DNA from 3 places in the Lysinibacillus sp. RU7 genome. Region 3 is predicted to be linked to each of the others. Evidence: riboswitches for the same ligand, from Rfam matches in the RefSeq annotation. Region 3 holds a riboswitch; each other region holds the start of a gene.
What was found. A riboswitch is a leader RNA that binds a small molecule or an ion and turns the genes downstream of it on or off. The one in region 3 is predicted to bind S-adenosylmethionine.
Positions count from the first base shown of each region.

Region 1 (7,607 bases), on a different contig from region 3:
CTATCCATCAGATAGAGCATATTAGCGCATTACGTGGGATTTTACAGGAACAACAACAAGATGTAGCAGAGTTAAGTGCAATGATGAAGCGATTTGAATCGTATAAAGATGTCGGTATGGATTTGATTGGGGCAAAGAAATATACAGAAAAAGTAGTAGAAATTCAAGATGCTCAACATAATCGGTTTCGTAAGTTAGATGAAATCATCTTCCATCATCGAAAAGAACTAAAGAACGAAGAAACGACGTATAGTACGCTGTTGACTTATGGAAAGGAAGTACGGAAGTTAGAGGCTGGTTTACGCACATTGCGATTATTTACACAGGATGTGATTGATATGCTTGTGCAAAATAGTACGGTCATGAATCGAGCAGACGATCGAATCGCTTATTTTGAAAAACGTGTAGCTACTTTAGAAGTTGAGATACAGCAATGGATAGAGAAATTGGCGCCTTAAAAATTTTTAAGGTGCCAATTTTTGTTCTTTCGTCTATTTGTGTCGCATATACAGTATTGTTTATGTCGTTAGGTATAGGTCTAAAGTATTCATGTGGCACTTTTTGGAAATTAAAAATGAATAATAGTTCTTTCTGTAGATTTATATAGGACAAATTGACGGGAGACTAATTCCTTAATTTGGAGTATAAATAAAATTTCCGCTTGTATCAGCGCATAAACATAGTAATCTTTAAAGGGGTAATTTAAAAAAGTGAAAGAAGCGTGATTCAATGTTTTTTAAAAAGACATTACATCAAGAACGCATCAACATCGATTTATTTCAAGTGAAAATTCAAATAGACAAACATCCGAAACTAAAACAACAACTGACTATGTTAAATTTAACGGACGTGGATTTAAAATATTTATGTGCCTTTCAACCGTATGTTGAAAAAAATATTAATGAAATTGTGAATCGTTTTTATGATGTGCTCGGAATGAATCCTGGTCTCATTAAAATTATTGATGACCATAGTACAGTTGAACGGTTAAAAATAACGTTGAAAAAGCACATATATGAAATGTTTTGTGGTGTCATCGATGAAACGTTTTTCCACAAGCGTGAGCGTATTGCACGTGTACATGTGCATATCGGCTTACCGACACAAAGCTATATTGCAGCCTTTCAAACGTTGAATCTGTCTTTTATGGAATATATAAAACAATACATCCCGCATACGGAAGATCAGTTTCAAACGTTATTAGCTGTTTCGAAAATCTTGAATTTGGAGCAACAGCTTGTATTAGAAGCATTTGAAGCGTACGTAGAAGAATCCAAAAATGCGGTAAATAACCAAAAAGCAGCAGTAGGTCATGCGATTGTGGAATCGGCAGAAAGTTTAGCGGACATTGCGCAACAAACCAATGCCTCCTATCAACAGTTAAATGTGCAAACAGAAGAACTCGTAGCCTATGCAAAGCGTACAAATGAAATTTCATGTGCAACAGAACGGCAAGCAATTGAAGGAAAAGACCAAATGCATGCCCAATCCGCGAATATGATGACGATTGCTTCCTCTGTCGATGAAGTAGCACGTGATGTGCATCGTTTAACGGATATGACAAAGCAAATGGAAAACATCATGGCGATTGTCACAAATATCGCAAATCAGACGAATCTGTTAGCGCTGAATGCCTCGATTGAAGCGGCGCGTGCAGGGGAGGCTGGCAAAGGGTTTGCCGTCGTGGCCAATGAAGTGCGAAAATTGGCAGAGCAAACGAAATGTTCTATTGATACAGTAGGGAATTTATTGAACGATACAAATGAACGGACGGAAAAATTGGAGCGTTCTCTAGCACGAATTCAGCAAGACGTTCAATTTGGTGAGGAAGACATGCGACAAACAGAGCAAAAATTTGCGCATATTTTATGTTCCATGAGTGACACGAAAACCCAAAATGGTTTAATTGAGCAAAAAATTCAAGACCTTTGCAGTGTCATTAGTCAACTTTCGATTGCTTTTGATGCGGTCACGAACTCCGCCGATAAACTAGTCTATATTTCACAAGAACTAAATGAATAAAGTATTCTCCGCTATTTGGGGAATACTTTTCTTTATTTTGTAATACAAAGTCCCGTTATTTGCTCTCGAAAAGGTTTATACTGTATGTAGGATATTTCTACCGTATAGGAGAGGTCAATATGAAGACGATAGTAGTTGTTGGGGGCGGCATTACAGGGTTATGCACGATGCATTATGTGAAACGCCAAATGAAAGAAAAAAACATAGAAGCGAAGTTAGTTTTGATTGAGCGCAATGAATACTTAGGTGGTAAAATTCATTCCACGCACGAGGATGGTTTCATTATGGAAACCGGCGCTGATTCTATGGTCGCACGTCATCCAGGTGTGTTGGAGTTAGTTCGTGAGTTAGGGTTTGAATCAGAGCTTGTCTACAATGAGACAGGCGTTTCCTATATTCATACAAATAATGAACTGCACGCGATTCCAGCAGGTTCTACGTTCGGCATTCCGATGAGTATCGAATCCTTGCAAGCAAGTACGCTAATTTCAGATGAAGCGAAGCAACGTGTATTACAAGATGCAACGATGCCGAATACAACGTTTACGAAGGAAAGCTCGATTGGGGCGTTTCTTGAACACTTCTTAGGAGAGGAAATTGTACGGAAGCAAATTGCTCCTGTACTTGCCGGTGTGTATTCAGGGGACTTATATCAACTTTCCCTTGCTTCGACATTACCGTATTTAGTCGACTATAAAAATGAGTACGGCAGTATTATGAAAGGTTTTGAAGCAAACCGTGAGCAGTTTGAAAAGGCGGCCAATAAAAAATTCATTTCATTCCGCAATGGGCTATCGGCCATCATCGATCGGTTAGAAGAAAGTTTACCTGACGTAACATTTATGAAAAAGGCCGAAGTGCATAGCGTAACGAAAATGGGCGACCAATATGAAATGGTCGTAGGAGAAGAAACGATTGTAGCGGATATTGTGGTATTAGCTGTGCCGAATGAAACGGTACGTGAAGTGCTGAAGGATGAAGCGTTGCAAGTGAGCTTGAATAAATTTACAACTGCTTCTGCCATTACACTGTATGTCGGTTTTGATGTACCAGATAGCATATTACCGGCAGATGGAACAGGTTTTATCGTCTCACATAATAGCGATTTAGTATGTGATGCTTCTACTTGGACGAGTCGCAAATGGAAGCATACATCGGCTGACGGGAATTTGCTCGTACGTTTATTTTATAAAAATGTGAATCCACGCTATGCAGAACTCGCAGCAATGACCGATGATGAACTTGTAGCGGTAGCACGGAAGGATATTGCACTCAGTCTCGGTATTCAGGATGAGCCAACTGTTGTTAAGGTAACAAAGTGGATCGATCAAATGCCACGCTATGATTTAGCGCATCATGACGCCTTATCGGTTGTCGTGGCAGATTTAGCGAAGCGCTATCCCAATGTACTGCTTGCGGGTTGCTCTTATTTTGGCGTAGGGATCGGTGCGTGCATTCAAAACGGGAAGCACACAGCCGAGCAGATTGTCGCTATTTTATAAGAAATAATGCATGAAAACGTTTACTATCGCAAAACGTCTTGACGTTCGTTTCATATAACGTTATGATTCTTTTAATTATTGACAAAATTCATATATTTTCTTATCGAGAGAAGCGGAGGGACTGGCCCAATGAAGCTTCAGCAACCAACAATAGTCAGGTGCTAAATCCAGTCGGCAAATGCCGTAAAGATGAGAAGGAATGACGATTTTATAGCCTTCTTATACAAAGAAGGCTTTTTATTTTAGAAAAAAATAACTGAAAAATTGTGCAATTCAGTATAGGGAAAAGAGGGGCATAGATGGGGTTACTTGAAGCTTTACAGACGCGTGTATTAACGGCAGATGGCGCGATTGGGACACTGCTTTATTCATATGGGTTAGATTATTGCCATGAGGAAATGAATGTTACAAGACCCGAAATAGTAGAGAAAATTCATGAGCAATACATTGAAGCGGGAGCAGATATTATTCAAACGAATACGTACGGAGCTAATGCGATTAAATTAGCGCGTTACGGCTATGAAGGTCGTGTGCAAGAGTTTAATGAAGCAGCAGTGGCAATCGCTAAAAAAGCAGCTGAAGGTAAAGCCGTCTTTGTACTCGGAACAATTGGTGGTATTCGTGGTATTCGTAAAAGTGATGCGACATTAGCAGAAATTGTGACGGCTATCGACGAACAGGCAAAGGTGTTACTCGCTGGTGGGGTCGATGGTATTTTACTGGAGACATTTTATGATTACGAAGAAATCCAAGCAGCTGTTCAAACGGTTCGTGCCTTAACAGACTTGCCGATCATTGCTCAAGTATCAATGCATGAGCCAGGTATTTTACAGGGGGGCATTGCACTGGGGGATGCACTTAGTCAGCTGGAAGCACTAGGAGCAGATATTGTTGGTAGTAATTGTCGTTTAGGACCATTCCATACGATTCAAGCATTTGAAAAAGTGAATTTACCGGAAAGAGCTTATTTGTCTGCTTATCCAAATGCCTCGCTACTAGATGTTGAAGATGGCCGTGTCGTGTATGAATCAGAGGCTGATTATTTTGCACGGGCAGCAGAAGAGCTAGTGAAGCAAGGGGTACGTTTAATCGGTGGTTGTTGTGGCACAACGCCAAAGCATATCGAGGCGACGAAAAAACGTTTAGCCAATAGCCAGCCCATTACAGAAAAAGCGAAAAAGCCTGGGACAGTGGAATTTGTTCGTTCACCAGAGCCACGTCAGTATGAACCGCTTCATATGAAAGCAAAACGTGAACGTTCTGTGATTGTAGAGCTAGATACACCGCGTCACCTTGAAATCGAAGGGTTTGTGAAAGGGGCAAAAGCACTTTACGAAAACGGAGCAGATGTCATTATGATGGCGGATAACTCACTCGCTTCACCGCGTATTAGTAACATCGCCATGTCCGCTATTTTGCAAAATGAAGGGGTACGTGTTCTCCCACATTTAACGTGTCGTGACCGTAACTTAATTGGCTTACAGTCACATTTAATGGGGCTTGATGCACTGCAGCTACATGATCTTTTAGTCATTACAGGTGATCCGACAAAGGTAGGGGATTTCCCAGGGGCAACAAGTGTATATGATGTGTCATCGATGGAGCTGATGGCACTCATTAAACAGTTAAATGAAGGGATTTCATTTTCAGGCAAGCCACTTCGTAAAAAAGCTAACTTCTCGGTTGCGGGTGCCTTTAATCCGAATGTGCGTGTCGTAGCACGTGCTGTAGACCGCTTGGAGAAAAAGCTGGAGCATGGCTGTGATTACTTTATTTCGCAACCCGTGTATTCAAAGGAAAAAATAATTGAAACTTATGAAGCGACGAAGCATTTAGAGGCACCCGTTTATATTGGCATTATGCCAGTGACAAGCTTTAGAAGTGCAGAATTTTTACATCATGAAGTGCCGGGCATTAAGCTGTCGGATGACGTGCTAGCGCGTATGGAAGCGTGCGGGGAAGATAAAGAAAAGGCGACGGCAGAAGGTGTAGCCATCGCGAAAGAACTATTAGATACAGCATGTCAATATTTCAATGGTATTTATTTAATTACGCCATTTTTACGATACGATATGACACTTCAATTGTTGGATTATGTCAAAGAGCTAGATGCAAAAAGAGAAGGAGCACAAGTAAATGCGTAACCACCCGATTTATGAACAACTAGAAAAGCGAATCCTCATTATTGATGGTGCGATGGGGACGATGCTACAAAATGAAAACTTAACACCGGAAGATTTTGGCGGCGAAGAATTAGATGGCTGTAACGAAAACTTAGTCCTTACACGTCCGGATGTGTTAAAAAAGATTCACCGTGCTTATTTAGAAGCCGGTTCGGATATTATTTGTACGAATACATTTGGTGGGACACCACTTGTATTAAATGAATATGATTTAGGCCATAAAGCGGATGAAATTAATATTCGTGCGGTCGAATTAGCGAAGGAAGCGGTAGCGGAGTTTTCCACACCAGAGTGGCCACGTTTTGTTGCGGGGGCAATGGGACCGACGACGAAAACCTTATCGGTTACAGGCGGTATTACATTTGAAGAGCTAGAGGAAAACTTTTATCAGCAGGCGCGAGCACTTGTCCAAGCAGGATCTGATTTAATTTTACTGGAGACGAGTCAGGATATGCTGAACGTAAAAGCGGCAACGATTGCGATGCAGCGCGCGTTTGATGAGCTGGGTGTCGAGTTACCCGTGATGATTTCTGGCACAATTGAGCCGATGGGGACAACGCTTGCTGGTCAGTCGATTGAGGCATTTTACATTTCGATTGAGCATATTAAGCCGTTATCAGTTGGTTTAAACTGTGCGACAGGTCCAGAATTTATGACGGATCATATTCGTTCCTTATCGGATTTAGCGACAAGTTATGTTAGTTGTTATCCAAATGCAGGGCTTCCAGACGAGGAAGGTTGCTATCATGAAACGCCAGATTCGTTATCGAAAAAGCTACGCGGCTTTGCTGAAAAAGGCTGGCTCAATATTGTAGGTGGTTGCTGTGGTACGACACCAGCACATATTGCCGCGATTCGCGAGGCAGTGGAAGGGTATGCTCCGCGTCAGATGCCTGAAAAGGCGCATGGTCACGCTGTTTCAGGGATTGAGCCATTACAATATGATGATTCGATGCGTCCGTTATTTATTGGGGAACGTACAAACGTGATTGGCTCACGGAAATTTAAGCAATTAATCATTGATGGCAAATTCGAGGAAGCGGCAGAAATTGCCCGTGCACAAGTGAAAAACGGAGCACACGTAGTGGATATTTGTTTAGCGAATCCAGACCGTGATGAAGTAGAGGATATGAAACACTTCATGCCGGAAGTCGTCAAAAAGGTAAAAGTACCAATCGTCATTGACTCAACGGATGAAAAAGTAATGGAAGAGGCGCTAAAATTCTGCCAAGGGAAAGCGATTATTAACTCCATTAACTTAGAGGACGGCGAAGAGCGTTTTGATGCCGTGATGCCGCTTGTGAAAAAGTACGGGGCTTCGGTCGTTGTCGGTACAATTGATGAAATTGGTATGGCTGTAACACGTGAGAAAAAATTAGAGGTAGCGAAACGTTCACATGATTTATTGACACAAAAATGGGGCATTTCACCGGAGGATATTATTTTTGACCCACTCATGTTCCCAGTTGGTACAGGGGATGAACAATATATCGGTGCTGCGGAAGAGACAATTGAAGGCATTCGTCTCATTAAGGAGCAACTACCGGGTGTGTTAACGGTACTAGGTGTAAGTAATATTTCATTTGGTTTACCGCCAGTTGGTCGTGAAGTATTAAATGCAGTGTATTTATACCACTGTACACAAGCGGGCTTAGACTATGCCATCGTGAATACAGAAAAGCTAGAGCGTTATGCATCGATTCCAGAAGAGGAAATCAAGCTAGCGAATGATTTAATCTTCCGTACTAACGATGAAACATTAGCTGCCTTTACAGAATTTTATCGGGACAAAAAGAAGGAAAAAACAGCAGCGAGCCTACCTGAAACAGTGGAAGGGCGTTTAGCTTACTATATTTTAGAAGGTACAAAAGAAGGGTTAATTGATGACTTAGATCAAGCA
Region 1 covers NZ_JBYQFK010000023.1:56,999-64,605, reverse strand. Annotated here, with positions in the region: gene AC3II9_RS16040 (hypothetical protein) at 1-458, shown strand, start outside; partial or broken gene AC3II9_RS16035 (protoglobin domain-containing protein) at 730-1,248, shown strand; gene AC3II9_RS16030 (methyl-accepting chemotaxis protein) at 1,321-2,022, shown strand; gene hemG (protoporphyrinogen oxidase) at 2,142-3,524, shown strand; SAM riboswitch class I at 3,622-3,720, shown strand; gene AC3II9_RS16020 (bifunctional homocysteine S-methyltransferase/methylenetetrahydrofolate reductase) at 3,824-5,668, shown strand; gene metH (methionine synthase) at 5,661-7,607, shown strand, end outside.
Region 1: another riboswitch for S-adenosylmethionine. It lies ahead of AC3II9_RS16020 (bifunctional homocysteine S-methyltransferase/methylenetetrahydrofolate reductase); the one in region 3 lies ahead of metK (methionine adenosyltransferase).

Region 2 (7,607 bases), on a different contig from region 3:
GCATCCCTTTTTCTGCGAATACATCATCAATATTATCTGTTAATAAATGCTTCGTTCCTGGTACACGCTCTCTTGACGTATCACGCACTAAAATTTTCGCTACTTCTAGTTCTACGCCTAGTTTTTCACGTAGTTCTTCACGCTTTTCATTTAAAATATGGTAAATCCCTTGACCTACTGTGCCAAAACCTAAGATGGCCGCCTTGATTACTGCCATAAATGTCTCCTCCAAAATCCGTAAAAAATCTATATAAACAAATTATTCTAAAAATTTAACATAGGAAAATTTTATCGTATATCCTATATGAAAACAAGAAAAATCTTCTCTAGATGAACAATTGTTTTTTTAAAATGCACACAAACACCGTTACATTGTCGTAAACCTTTCAAAATTCCGACACATTTAGAGTTTCTTCTATTAATAAATAGAAAAAGCATCCTAGATTTGGATGCTTTCTTTAAAGCTTTGAAAAGTAAGGGGACTTTTCAGAAGCATATATTTTATAAACTACACGGCAACATCTGCATAAGAATGGCGATAACGATCCAGTACTTTCTTTACGATGATTTCTTCCTTTTTCGTAAAGGGTGGTACCCCATATGTACGATGGACAAGCTGGAATTCACCAAACTTTAAAAACCATTCCTTCGCTGGTAAGCTAATATGATTTGTTCCGTACTCCTGGTATGCATCATACACTTCCTTTATGATGTAACCCGTTGTTTCAAGGTCGTGTGTGGCTTCTGAAAATGCGCTATGTCCGAATGCTTTTTTCCACATCGCATCGACACGCCCTAATAAATATTGGATTGAAATTTGATTTACGAAAGCATGTACTTCATTTAATTCGTATACAAAATATGCTGCGACGTTTTGCGCACTGTAAACATTGCCCATTTTCAACACTCCTTTTCCTACAATTTCAGTTGGTTTTATCTTTAACCTTATATTAATACACCGACAACCTATTGTCAATAATGTTTATAAAATTACTAGGTTTTATTTTTGAAAATAAAAGTGGCTTCCTCGTGAAATGATACGAGTATTACCACCTCCCTTTGCCGCATGAGGCAATTTATTTACCACTAATGGCTATATTTTAAACTTGTGCGCCTGCTTGAGCTTGTGATTTAGCTAAAGCTTGGTCTAAGTCAGCAATGATATCTTCTACATTTTCTAAGCCGATTGAAAGACGAATGAGTCCCTCTGATACACCCGCTACTTGTAATTGCTCTGCTGATAATTGTTGGTGTGTAGTAGACGCTGGGTGAATCACTAATGAACGTGCATCTCCAACGTTTGCTACGTGCGATAGTAGTTCTACACTATTGATGAACTCGCGCCCTGCATCACGACCGCCTTTTAATTCAAATGTGAGCATCGAGCCGTAACCATGCTTTAAATATTTCTTCGCCGCATCATGTGATGGGAAGTCTTCAAAGCCTGGGTAATTTACTTTTTCCACGAATGGGTGGTTTTTTAAGTACTCCCCTACTTTTGTTGCATTTTCATTGTGACGAGCCACACGCAAATGAAGCGTTTCTAGCCCTTGAATGAAGTTAAAGGCAGCGTCTGCTGATAATGTTGGCCCAAAATCACGTAATAATTGCACACGTAATTTTGTTGCGAATGCTGCATTGGGTACATCAATACCATAGCGTAAGCCGTGGTAGCTTGTGTCTGGTTCTGTAAATCCTGGGAAGCGACCTTGCGTCCAGTCAAATTTCCCTGCATCTACGACTACGCCACCAATTGTCGTACCGTGACCACCAATCCATTTTGTAGCGGAATGGACCACAACATCGGCACCGAAGTCAATCGGATTTGAGCCATATGGCGATGGGAATGTATTGTCGATAATTAATGGTAAGCCATGCTCATGTGCAATATTTGCTACTGCTTCGATATCTAAAATATTTAAAGACGGATTCCCTACTGTTTCTGCATATAATGCTTTTGTGTTTTCATTAATAGCTTTACGGAAGTTTTCTGGATCACTTTCGTCTACGAATGTCGTTGTAATGCCGTAACGAGGTAGTGTGTTCGCGAATAAATTGTATGTGCCGCCATAAAGCGAACCTGCTGCTACAATGTTATCTCCTGTACCTGCAATATTTAAAATTGAGAATGCGATTGCAGCGGAACCAGATGAAAGCCCTACTGCAGCCGTCCCTTTTTCAATTAAAGCAATACGTTCTTCAAATACGCCAACTGTTGGGTTCATAATACGTGAATAAATGTTTCCTGCCTCTTCTAAAGCGAAAAGACGTTGCGCATGAGCAGTGTCTTTAAAGGCATACGCCGTTGTGCGGTAAATAGGTACAGCGATTGCGCCTGTGACAGGATCTGGCTTTTGACCACCGTGTAATAATAACGTTTCTGGTTTTTGTGACATGAGTAAATTCCTCCTAAAGTATAATCGATGGATAATCGGTTGAGGAGGATTTCGAAAACGTAACCCCTCTTAATTTGGAAGTTGCTTTTTATACAAATGAGTACAAAAAGCCCTCTTCTCAAAATAAGAAGAGGGCTGCGAATGAGCAAGTTTTCCTCCCCTTATCTTTCAGATCCCGATTCGAATCTGTAGGAATTAGCACCTTAGTAAGTTGTTACTGGTTGCTGGGCATCACAGGGCCTAGTCCCTCCGCCTCTCTCGATAAGAGTATATGATTCATGTTCCATCTGTTGTTTCACAGTATAAAACAATTAAATCCGATTCGTCAACTATTAATTTAAAATTTTCTGAAATTAACGCTTTATACTCTCCTACTAAACTATTAATTAACTAAATTTTAACAGTATATTCATATAGAAACGTTATAATCAACATAACAATTAGGAATGTACAGGCATTGTAAAATCAGCATTAAAATGATGCCTAAAGAAGTTAAATACATTTCTAATATAATACTTAACAACCTGATGTCAGTTGTTAACTCATAACGGGCAAATTAAGAAACATATATTACCATTTAAGTAACCGTTACTTTCCGCTGCGGCACTCGCTTTCCACGGGCGAGATCAAGCCTCCTCGTCGCTCATCCTTCGCTTCTGCGGGGTCTTGATTGTCTCGCTTTTCCCGTAGGAGTCTCGTGCCTCCGCTACAAGCAACTATTGTTCAATAAAAATAGTGTGCTCAAAACAATAAATATCCTCAGAGATTACAGGGGCTACTAGGCAACGATATGTGTAAATAGAAAGAAAATGATTTCTTTTAAAGAAGAGAAATGTTTTTCTAGTATATTGAGAAGTATTTACTTTTGCCGTAGCGCGCCATCGCCACAGGAGCCGGAACAGGAGATCCAAACAGGCCGCGCCTGTTTTAGCTCCTGTGTAGGCTGTGGCAAAGCGCGGAGGCTATGATACATACCTTTCACTATTTAACTGATATTTTTAGGATGCAATTTTGCTCATTACGAGGTTGTTAAGTATTATAAACATCTATTAAAAGGAGTGTGGCATGATGGGAAAATTACAAGCTTCAAAATCAACACCTTCTGTACAAACCGTAGTCATAGAACCAAAAGAAACGAACAAACGCAATTTAAAACCACTCTGGATTGGACTTGCATTTGCAGCACTAATTATCATTACGTTGTTACCGAACAACGGGGAATTACCTATAGCAGGGCAACGTGGACTTGCTATTTTAGCATTCGCTGTTATTTTATGGGTAACAGAAGCCGTTTCTTATCCAGTCAGCTCTGCCATGATTATCGGATTAATTGCCCTTTTACTTGGCTTTGCGCCATCCATCGCAGACCCAACTGTAGCATTAGGAACAAAGGACGCTTTAAAGCTAGCACTTGGTGGCTTTAGTAACTCTGCTGTAGCACTTGTAGCAGCCGCACTATTTTTAGCAGCTGCTATGCAGGCAACAAACTTACATAAACGGTTGGCGTTATGGGTTTTATCTCTTCTTGGAACAAAAACAAAAGCCATTGTTTTTGGGGCGATTTTAGTATCCATTATTTTAGCCTTCTTCGTACCAAGTGCCACTGCTCGTGCAGGGGCTGTTGTCCCCATTTTACTCGGCATGGTGGCAGCATTCGGTCTAGAGAAAAATTCACGCCTTGGTGCATTACTCGTGATTACGGCTGTACAAGCTGTTTCGATTTGGAATATCGGCATTAAAACTGGGGCTGCTCAAAATATGGTGGCCATTGGATTTATCCAAGAACAATTCGGCATCGATATTTCATGGGGCGCTTGGTTCTTGTATGCTGCACCCTTCTCCATCCTTATGTCCATTGCACTGTTTTTCATTATGAATATGTTAATTAAACCAGAGACAGATCAGATTGATGGCGGGAAAGAAGTCATTAAAAAACAGTTAGCAGACCTTGGACCGTTAAAAGGACAAGAAATTCGTTTAATCATGATCTCCATAGTACTATTATTTTTATGGGCAACGGAAGGGATCGCCCATCCGTTTGATACAACGACTGTCACAATTGTCGCCATCGCTCTATTATTAGCACCGAAAATCGGTGTATACACTTGGGAACAAGTTGAAAAACTCATTCCATGGGGAACAATTATCGTATTCGCTGTAGGGATTGCACTTGGTACTGTATTATTAGCTACACAAGGGGCCCAATGGTTATCGGATACAGTCTTTGGTTCACTTGGCCTTGATTCGATGCCGATTTTAGCCACTATTGCACTTGTCACAGCATTTAACATTCTCATTCATCTTGGTTTTGCGAGTGCCACAAGCTTAGCATCCGCACTCATTCCCGTATTTATTGCGTTAGCAACGACCATTACATTAGATATAGACCAAGTTGGGTTCGTATTAATACAACAATTTGTGATTAGCTTTGGCTTCTTACTACCAATTAGCGCACCACAAAATATGTTAGCTTATGGGACTGGTGCATTTACAACGAAAGATTTCTTAAAATCCGGTATTCCTTTAACAATCTTCGGCTATTTACTTGTCCTACTATTTAGTGCGACTTATTGGAAATGGATTGGCTTACTGTCATAAAATATTATAAGATGGGCTTAATGGGTTTCCTTTAAGCCCGATTTTTTACATAAGGGGGAGTTTCCGATGAATTCAACACAAGCACTTTTACGTAGCCATTCCTCTGTACGCAAATATACAGGCGAAGAGATTTCACGTGAAAAAGTCATTGAATTAATTGAAACAGCACAAATGGCAGCAAGTTCACACTTTGTACAAGCATATAGTGTCATTTGGATAACAGATGAAGAGAAAAAACAAAAGCTTGGGGAGTTATCGAAAAATGACTTCCAATTCAAAACAGCAGGCGCTTCATTTTTATTCTGTGTCGATTTTAAACGCCTTCAAGTAGCGGGCCAAAAACATGGGGTGGAGATCGTAGCAGACTCGGCAGAAAATCTATTAGTTGGTGTCGCAGACGTTTCGTTATTTGCTCAAAACTTTGTTGTAGCTGCTGAATCTGAAGGTTACGGTATTTGCTATATTGGCGGTGCACGTACAAACCCAGCTGAAATTAGCGAACTATTTGACCTACCAGATTATGTTTTTCCATTATTTGCGATGACGATTGGTCAACCGACAAAACGCAATGAAACAAAACCACGTTTACCAGTCGCTGCTGTGCTTCACGAAAATCGCTATAACACAGCACAATACGATACATTACTAGATGAGTACGATGCGACAATGGAAGCTTACTACGCTTCTCGCTCATCTAATCAAAAAATGGCGAACTGGACGAAACAAATGGCGGACTTCTTAATCGATCAAAAACGTCCGCACATGAAAGATTTTTTAGCAGCTAAAGGTTTTACATGGCAATAATATAAACATCCGCAGAGTGAACAGAGACAGAAGTCCCGTGAACTCTGTTTTTTTTCGCAGTTCATTTCTATTAGTTTTTTTGATAAAATGGTAATACGTTACTTTTTAAGTAGAAAGGACTTTTCTTATGTATACAAATAAACATGCTGCCCAATCTTTGGAGAAGCAGCATTTACGTGGTGTACGTAAATACTATTTATGTATTGCAGATATTAATATCGCACTGTCAAAAGTGCATCAAGCGATTATGCCACAGATTGATTTAGAACAATACAAATTCGCAACCGAATATATTCATCAATACATTTCTCATACATCTGTATGGAATCTAAAGTTTGTTGTTAATTTGGAGAGCCCTGAAGTCGCTTTACTGCAAATCTTCCACCTACACTACATTTTTGAACAAGAGCCTGTAGAAAAGTTTGCACATGAACGTACGGTCTTAAAAGAGCAAGAAGAAGCTTTTTTAGCGTTAAAACCATTTAAAGAAGATCATATTGAACGTCGTCGACAAGCAATGTTACATTATATTATTGAACAATTGTCTGCCAATACGAAAGAATGATATGACTTTAGCAAGGGCAAGAAATTTAGTTTTCGATTATTGATAGCGAAAACCTCATTCTTTTGTCCATTGTTCCCTATCTCCACTTTGCTACAATAGTAACTATAGAAAGTGAGGGAATACTCATGGTTTGGATGTCATCTAAAACCCGCTCACCACAAGGCGCAAGATCCTTACTGAAAGTGATGGTAGAAATTAATACAGAGCTTGCACGATTACATAAAATCATCGCTAAACAGATTAGCCTAAACCAATATATACACGCAACGAGTTATGCTGAACAGTATATTTCGTATACATCACTATGGAATATTAAGTTTTCCTATAATTTCCAAAGCCCTGAAGTCGCACTCATTCAGCTCATTCATTTAGAATACATTTTCCAACAAGAGTCCTCGTCTTCATTTATAAATGAGCGTCAAATTTTTTCAAACATGCAGCAACTGTTCCACGAATACAAACCGTATTCGGATGAGATGGTCAGCAAGCGCCAAGCACAAATGTATGCCTATATCGAAATGCAAAATGAGCAATAATTATATAAATGAAATAGAAAGGCGCGGGAAATTTCCCCACGCCTTTTTGTTTTATTGTCCCGGTAAATCATCAATCATCATTGTTTTTACAGGTAAGAATTGCTCACCTGTTGCATAGTAGACCATTTTCACTGTATCACCTGGCTCGATATAAATCGCAAATGGCACTGCTTCTGTGCTGACAACGAAGTTTTCACCTGTTGTCAATAAGAATGTCACCAGTGTAAAATCCCCTACTCGCTCTTTATACACACGGCTCACTTGCCCTGTTTTCGTCGCCTCTTCTGCATTAGACGAGCCATCGACCGTACTACCACCGCGTGATAATGCTGCTTTATACAGCTTTAATGCTTCATTTGGTGTAGCCGCATATGCTGAAATTTCAGGATTTGCGGCTGACACGATGAAGTAGTTTTGGAGGAAACCATTCGAATCAAGGACAGCGGATAACCAACTCGCCTCACCGTAAAAATTATATAAAATCGGCATTTCACCTTGCCACTCTTTTTCAATAAATTTTTTCTCAATAATCTCTAAAGCGCCTTGTGAATCCATATACGATTCCTTCAGATTTCCTGTATAGTACGTCGCTTCCCCTGTTCGTGCATTCGTCAATGAATACCCAAGCATCGAATCGACACCCTCTTTCGGACTTGTAAAATCGGTAAAGTAATACATCACACCCTCCTCGCTAAAGATGGGTGATAC
Region 2 covers NZ_JBYQFK010000006.1:16,486-24,092, reverse strand. Annotated here, with positions in the region: gene AC3II9_RS05980 (homoserine dehydrogenase) at 1-217, opposite strand, end outside; gene AC3II9_RS05975 (hypothetical protein) at 509-898, opposite strand; gene AC3II9_RS05970 (O-acetylhomoserine aminocarboxypropyltransferase/cysteine synthase family protein) at 1,101-2,396, opposite strand; SAM riboswitch class I at 2,555-2,664, opposite strand; gene AC3II9_RS05965 (SLC13 family permease) at 3,465-4,994, shown strand; gene nfsA (oxygen-insensitive NADPH nitroreductase) at 5,061-5,798, shown strand; gene AC3II9_RS05955 (hypothetical protein) at 5,926-6,363, shown strand; gene AC3II9_RS05950 (hypothetical protein) at 6,489-6,899, shown strand; gene AC3II9_RS05945 (TMEM175 family protein) at 6,951-7,607, opposite strand, start outside.
Region 2: another riboswitch for S-adenosylmethionine. It lies ahead of AC3II9_RS05970 (O-acetylhomoserine aminocarboxypropyltransferase/cysteine synthase family protein); the one in region 3 lies ahead of metK (methionine adenosyltransferase).

Region 3 (7,607 bases):
AACGCCTTCAACAGCTACAGGGATGTTTAATCCGAATACGCCATCTTGAATTGTTTCCGCATCGTTTAATTTTCCTTCGATAGCCGCGCGAACCATTGCACGTGTGTAAGAAAGTTTCATACGAGAACCTACGCCGTACTCGCCACCAGTCCAGCCAGTGTTTACTAAGAATACTTGTGAACCGTGCTCGTCAATTTTCTTCCCTAGTTGATCAGCATACACTGTTGCTGGAAGTGGTAAGAATGGAGAACCGAAGCACGTAGAGAATACTGGTTCTGGCTCTGTTACGCCACGCTCTGTACCAGCTAATTTTGAAGTGAAACCACTTAAGAAGTGATACATTGCTTGCTCTTTTGTTAATTTAGAGATTGGAGGTAACACACCGAAAGCATCCGCAGTTAAGAATACGATTGTTTTTGGGTGACCTGCAACAGATGGTGTTACGATATTTTCAATGTAGTCGATTGGATACGCTACACGAGTGTTTTCAGTTAATGAGCCATCATCGTAGTCACATACACGTGTTTCTGCATCAACTACTACGTTTTCTAAAACAGCACCAAATTTAATAGCATTGTAAATTTCTGGCTCTTTTTCAGCAGAAAGGTTAATTGTTTTTGCGTAACATCCGCCTTCGATGTTGAATACACCATTGTCAGACCAACCGTGCTCATCGTCACCGATTAATTTGCGGTCAGCGTCAGCTGATAAAGTTGTTTTACCAGTACCAGATAAGCCGAAGAATAATGCTACGTCACCAGCTTCACCAACGTTTGCAGAACAGTGCATTGGGAAGATACCTTGCTCTGGTAATAAGTAGTTCATAATACCGAAGATGGATTTTTTCATTTCACCAGCATATTCAGTACCACCGATTAAAATGATTTTCTTTTCCATTGACGTAATGATGAAAGTCTCAGATTGTGTACCATCAACAGCAGGATCAGCTTTGAAAGATGGAGCTGAAACGATTGTGAAATCAGCTACATGAGCAGCTAATTCTTCAGCTGTTGGACGGATGAATAATTGATGACAGAAAAGATTATGCCAAGCATACTCGTTTACAACTTGAATTGATAGCTGAGAGTCTTTGTCAGCTCCTGCAAATCCTTTGAATACGAATAACTCGTCTTTCTCTTTTAAGTAGTTAACCACTTTTACGTATAGGTTATCGAAAATTTCAGCTGAAATCGGTTGGTTTACTTTGCCCCAATCAATTTTGTCCTTTGAACCTTCTTCTTCGACCATATACTTATCTTTAGGTGAACGACCTGTATATTTACCAGTTTCAGCACGTAATGCGCCGTCAACTGTTAATGTAGCTTCACCGCGTGAAGTTGCTTTTTCAACTAATTGTGGTACAGAAAGTTGTACTTGTACATTTGTCCCGCTTAATAAATCCTTCAGTTCGTTGTTGATTTCTACTGAATTCATCGATTAAATACCATCCTTTTTTATATAGTTCCCTTAGATAAGGGCAGTTTATTCTTAATTCAAAAATAGTATAACACATTGCTTTTAATAATCTATACTAATTCTTAATTTATTTTGTGAATTTTTTATAATTCTTAAAACGATTATAAAACGTTTGACATAATAAAACAAATTTCGTAATATGGGAAATTGAACGGATACTCTTATCCCGAGTTGGTGGAGGGTCAAGGCCCGATGAAGCCCGGCAACCTGCAATACGTATAAACGTAACGTGTTGGTGCCAACCTGATGCAAGGACATATTCCTTGAACGATAAGAGTGAAAGGTAACGAAAAGTTAATTCCTTTCGCTCGATGAATGAGTGAAAGGGTTTTTTGTTTTTATAAGAAAAAATTCAGCATTTGGAATTTTTTCATTATTATAATGCTTTTCTAAATCCTCGTGTAAAAGTTAGCAACGGGCTTGAGTTTCAATCCGTACGGATAGACTTACATGGGTAATGAGTACCGTATCAATATTGCGTCTTTGCGCAGGGCAATTTTAGGAGGAAAACAAATGACAAACCGTCGACTGTTTACATCAGAAAGTGTAACAGAAGGGCATCCAGATAAAATCTGTGACCAAATCTCAGATGCTATCTTAGATGCGATTTTAGCCGCAGATCCTAATGCACGTGTAGCGTGTGAAACGACTGTCACAACAGGACTTGTATTAGTATCTGGTGAGATTACAACTTCAACGTATGTTGATATTAAAGGTATTGTGCGCGATACAGTAGCAGAAATTGGTTACACACGCGGTAAGTACGGTTTCGATGCTGAAAATTTAGCTGTATTAGTTGCAATTGGCGAACAATCACCTGACATTGCACAAGGTGTGGACCAAGCGCTTGAAGCACGTGAAGGTTCAATGTCTGACGAAGAACTTGAAGCAATTGGTGCTGGTGACCAAGGTTTAATGTTTGGTTATGCATGCAATGAAACACCAGAGCTTATGCCGCTGCCGATTAGCTTAGCACATAAATTAGCACGTCGCTTAACAGAAGTACGTAAATGTGGCGAGCTATCATACCTTCGTCCAGATGGTAAAACACAAGTAACTATAGAATATGATGAAAACAATACGCCTGTACGTGTTGATACAATTGTATTATCTACACAACATGATGAAGATATAACATTAGAGCAAATCCAAAAAGATGTAAAAGAACTTGTGATTCATGCTGTTGTACCGGCGGAGTTAATTGATGATAATACAAAATACTTCATCAACCCAACTGGTCGTTTCGTAATTGGCGGACCAAAAGGGGATGCTGGTTTAACAGGCCGTAAAATTATCGTGGATACATACGGTGGTTATGCTCGTCATGGTGGCGGTGCATTCTCTGGTAAGGATGCAACAAAAGTTGACCGTTCCGCAGCATATGCAGCACGTTATGTAGCAAAAAATATTGTAGCAGCTGGTTTAGCAGATCGTGCAGAAGTGCAGCTGGCATACGCAATTGGAGTAGCGCGTCCAGTATCAATCGCAGTTGACACATTTGGCACAGGGAAAGTAGAAGAAAGTAAAATGGTAGAATGGGTACGCGAATTATTTGATTTACGTCCAGCAGGCATTATTCAAATGCTTGATTTACGTCGTCCAATCTATAAACAAACAGCGGCATATGGTCATTTCGGTCGTACAGATTTAGATGTACCATGGGAAAAAACAGACAAAGCAGAGCTGTTACGCGAAAAAGCAGGATTATAATTACCATACCATTTCTTTGCAGGGAATAAGGTAAAAGCCGTCACAAATGTGGCGGCTTATTTTTAATTTAAGTGAAAAATTCAGAGGGGGCGATTATACAAATACTAGAAGGTACTAAGCGTGCTATTTTAGTGGAAGCCGTGCCTGCGGAAAGCGGGTCAGCCTTAGCGGAAATCAACACGCTTGATATTATAACTTACGCTATAAAGGCTCTTTCTAAGGAGTAGATGCTAACTTGAAAAGAGTGCTATTCATATAAAAAGATGCAATAATTTGTAAGTGTTATTCCGAAATAGCTAATCATGTAAAAAATAAACAGGGGAAGGTTGGTAATGAACCAAGCTCTCCTTTATAATAGAGAGCATAGAAGGAGAGGGAATTATGAATATAAAAAAAATTGGCTTAATACTAGCGACAGCAATTGTTTTAGTAGCTGCAATCATTTATGGTGGTACATATGGAACGGTTCAGCAAATCGAAATCGATAATACAGCCATTCAATTAGAAATTGACGGTTTTAAATTAAAAGAAGTGACAGTTTCTCAGGAAGAAAAAATTCATTCATCTGATCACACTTCTATCTATAAAGTAAGACAAGGTGTTTTTCTAGCGGGGACGTTGAAAATTGTCGAGAAAGTCATAGATAATGGCGATAAGGTTTTGTTTTTTGAGTTTATCAATGGGCGTGGCAACCAAATGGATTTACCAGTTACTTTAACGGTTAAAGGAACAGACCGCTATGAGAAGTTCGATATGATGGCAGAGGCGTATACATCTACAGATGAAGCTTATGGGGTAGATGAGACAACCAATGTCAAAGGAATCTATAATTTATATAAAGCAAATGATTTAACGAAATCAATGCTGCTTTCTCATAATTATGTATCTAAAAAAATTACTGAAGAAAATGATACTGGAAATGTTTCGAAAGTACGACAGTTAATAGAAGAAAATCAGTTTGGAGAAGTCGAGCAATTAGACGGAGGGTTAGTCATTCCTTTCTCAATGAAGACAACAGCTAAAAACGACATTTCAGAAAGTTGGATGATGATTTCAGCAGAGCCGCTTTTTGAAAATGAAAGTAATGCGACAGCATATAAAGAGCTATCAAATGCAGAGCAGCACAGCTCCATAAAATGGTTAACAATAAATGGTATGATGTCAAAATTACATACGGATACTGAGCCAGCTTTAGAAAATGTATACGGTAGAAACTTATTCAATATGGCGAATGATGCGATTTTAGAGAACTATCAAGAAACAGAAGAACGCTTCTACTATAATATGCTAGTTGTTTTAGTAAATAAGCTAGTAGAGTATAAAGAATCGGGTAAGCAAGATGCATTTGTCACGGAGTACACAAGCGGTCTTTTAAAGGAACAGTATAATATACAAGCCCCTTATATAAATGCACAAGAAAATGAAGTGATACATCAATTTTTATACGATACACAAGATGTACTACATGATGAGGCATTAAGTAGTGCCATGCTTGATTATGCTGATTTTTTAGCTGCGCAGAGAGCTAGAGGAAATGTGATTCATACACGAAATGGTTACTATATTACAGATTATATGGCCCTTCGGAAAAATAAAGAAGTGAAAAAATCACATGCTTCATTAAAACAGATTATTTCCAAAATGAATGTGTTATTTGAGGCTTATAAAATAACGAATGATGAAAAATATTTAAAAGCCGCTGTTTCGATGTTAAATGGACTTGAAGATTTAGGGGAACGATGGGTTAACCCGACAACTGGTGAACTATGGGGACAAACTACGTCAACATATGAATTCAGCGACAGCGCAGACAAAATTACTCCATCAGAAGCAATGAAGACCGTGGAATATTTAGAGGAACTAAATATCACATATAAAGGTGTTTTCAATGAATTAGTCAAAACACTTCAATAAAGAAATGGGCGTCCGTAAAACGCCCATTTTTTATTTGGATATGTTACTATCTAATCATTTGACCACTATTTAATGAATATTTAATATTTTTTTGATAAAATGAAATATATTAGTCTTTTATTATATGTTCAATGCATTATTTTTGAAGTGATTTATAGAACTGTCCTTTTTCAACGTATTCGCGAATAATGCGGTCCATATCTTCGCGATCTTCAGGCGTAATGTCACGCACGACTTTCGCAGGACGTCCCATCGCTAATGTATTTGGTGGGATTTTTTTGCCTGGAGGGACTAAGCTACCGGCACCAATAAAAGCGCCTTCGCCAATTTCAGCGCCATCTAAAATAATTGAACCCATACCAATTAATGCGCGCTTACGTACAACACAGCCATGTAATGTTACTTGATGGCCAATCGTTGCTTCATCTTCAATAATTAAAGGATTGTTTGGGCTCTGGTGCAAGCAACTTAAGTCTTGGACGCTTACACGATTGCCAATAATAGTTGGGGCCACATCGCCGCGAATCGATGTATTAAACCAAATTGATGTTTCTGCTCCGATAGTAACGTCACCAGTAATCGTCACATAATCAGCAATAAATGCGGATGGGTCTATGTTCGGATTTTTATCTTTATAAGGGTAAATCATATTCAATCTCCTCATTTCAAGCTAATATATATAATTATCGTATCAAATATATGAAACGAAATAAACAAACTTTTTGATAAGGCAAAAAAGTATGACTATTTTCTAGTTAAAGTGTGAGATAAGCATTCGTGCCGAATTAGGTTAGACAATGGAGGTAGCGAAAATGATGGAGAAGCAGTTACTTTCACACTTTTTAAACATAATGAACGAGAGTTTTAGGAGGAAGTCCAATGTGGAAATGGGAAGCTGAGGGGCAGCCGAAAGCGGTTGTTGCTATTTTTCATGGCGCTTATGAGCATTATGCATGGTATGCGTGGCTGATTGAAAAATTGCGCAGCACAGGATTTCACGTTGTCATGGGAGATTTACCGGGGCATGGTGTACAAACAAAAAATCATCGCTATCATGATGAAGATTTTAGTGAGTACTACACATATGCAAAACAATTAGTAGAAGTCGCTCAGACCGATAATTTGCCGGTATTTATTATTGGAAATGGGCTGGGTGCTACAATTGCAGCACGTGCTGTATACCGAAATAAAGTGGAATGTGCAGGTCTCATTATGGTGTCACCTTGGTTGCAACTAAAATTAGAACCAGGAAAACTATCCAAAGCGTTATCAAGTTTAAGTGCTATTACATCAAGTGTAAAGTTAACGCATGAGATTACCCATAATCGATTAACACGTAATTTTGAAGTATATGGTGAAATGAAAGATGAAATACCGTTTAACACCGTTGTGACAGTGAAATGGTATCGTGAGCTTCAACAGTTATTAAAAATGTTAAAAGACCCCGAAGTAAAGATTTCTTCGATCCCATTACTTGTCATGACAGGTGGGCGAGATAAAATTACAGATACAACTGCCTCTAAACAATGGCTTGTGCAACAAAACTCGAAAAGTTTTCAATTCAAAGAGTGGCCAGAATGCTTAAGTAGTTTATTTTTTGAGTTTGAACGGGAAGAAGTATTTTTATTAACAAAAGACTTTATGCATAATAGTCTGCGATCACTAGGCTATATTATTGATTAACTATAAAAACGCAGTAGGGTGAGCCTATTGTGTTTTTTTGTATTTAATTTCGGGATTAACTATTTTAAATTTTAAAAAAATTGGTTGAATGACGGTTCTTTTTGTAATATAGTGTATTTCAAACTAATAAACTATTTCAAAACAAAGGGGGTATTATATGGAAAGTATTGTTACCTTTTTGAACAATATTTTTTGGGGACCTTGGTTTATTTATGGGATCATGTTAATCGGTCTTTTCTTCTCCATCATTACTCGATTCCTTCAAGTCCGCCATATTAAAGAGATGTTCACTCTCATGTTTAAAGGGGAAAAATCGGAAAAAGGAATTTCCTCCTTCCAAGCGATGTCTATTGCGCTATCAGGTCGCGTAGGTACCGGTAATATTGCAGGTACTGCCACAGCCATTGGGATGGGTGGCCCAGGTGCAGTGTTCTGGATGTGGGCAATTGCTTTTATCGGAGCAGCGACTGCGTACGTAGAGTCGACATTGGCACAAATCTACAAAGAAGAGAGAGAAACAGAATATCGTGGTGGTCCAGCGTTCTATATTGAAAAAGGCATGGGGCAAAAGTGGTTTGCTGTTATTTTTGCAGTAGCAGCATTACTAGCAATGCTTGTTTTAATGCCTGGTGTTCAATCAAATGCGATTGCTGGGGCAATGAATAATGCATTCGGAATTGATAATTGGATTATCGGTCTAATTATTGCTATTTTACTTGGGGTTATTATTATTGGTGGGGTTAAATCGATTGCGAATGCAGCACAAGTCATTGTACCGTTTATGGCTTTAGCGTATATTTTAATGGCGATTGTCATTATTGCCA
Region 3 covers NZ_JBYQFK010000015.1:102,004-109,610, reverse strand. Annotated here, with positions in the region: gene pckA (phosphoenolpyruvate carboxykinase (ATP)) at 1-1,434, opposite strand, end outside; SAM riboswitch class I at 1,635-1,753, shown strand; gene metK (methionine adenosyltransferase) at 1,990-3,186, shown strand; gene AC3II9_RS12520 (hypothetical protein) at 3,568-5,100, shown strand; gene AC3II9_RS12515 (gamma carbonic anhydrase) at 5,237-5,749, opposite strand; gene AC3II9_RS12510 (alpha/beta fold hydrolase) at 5,980-6,783, shown strand; gene AC3II9_RS12505 (alanine/glycine:cation symporter family protein) at 6,941-7,607, shown strand, end outside.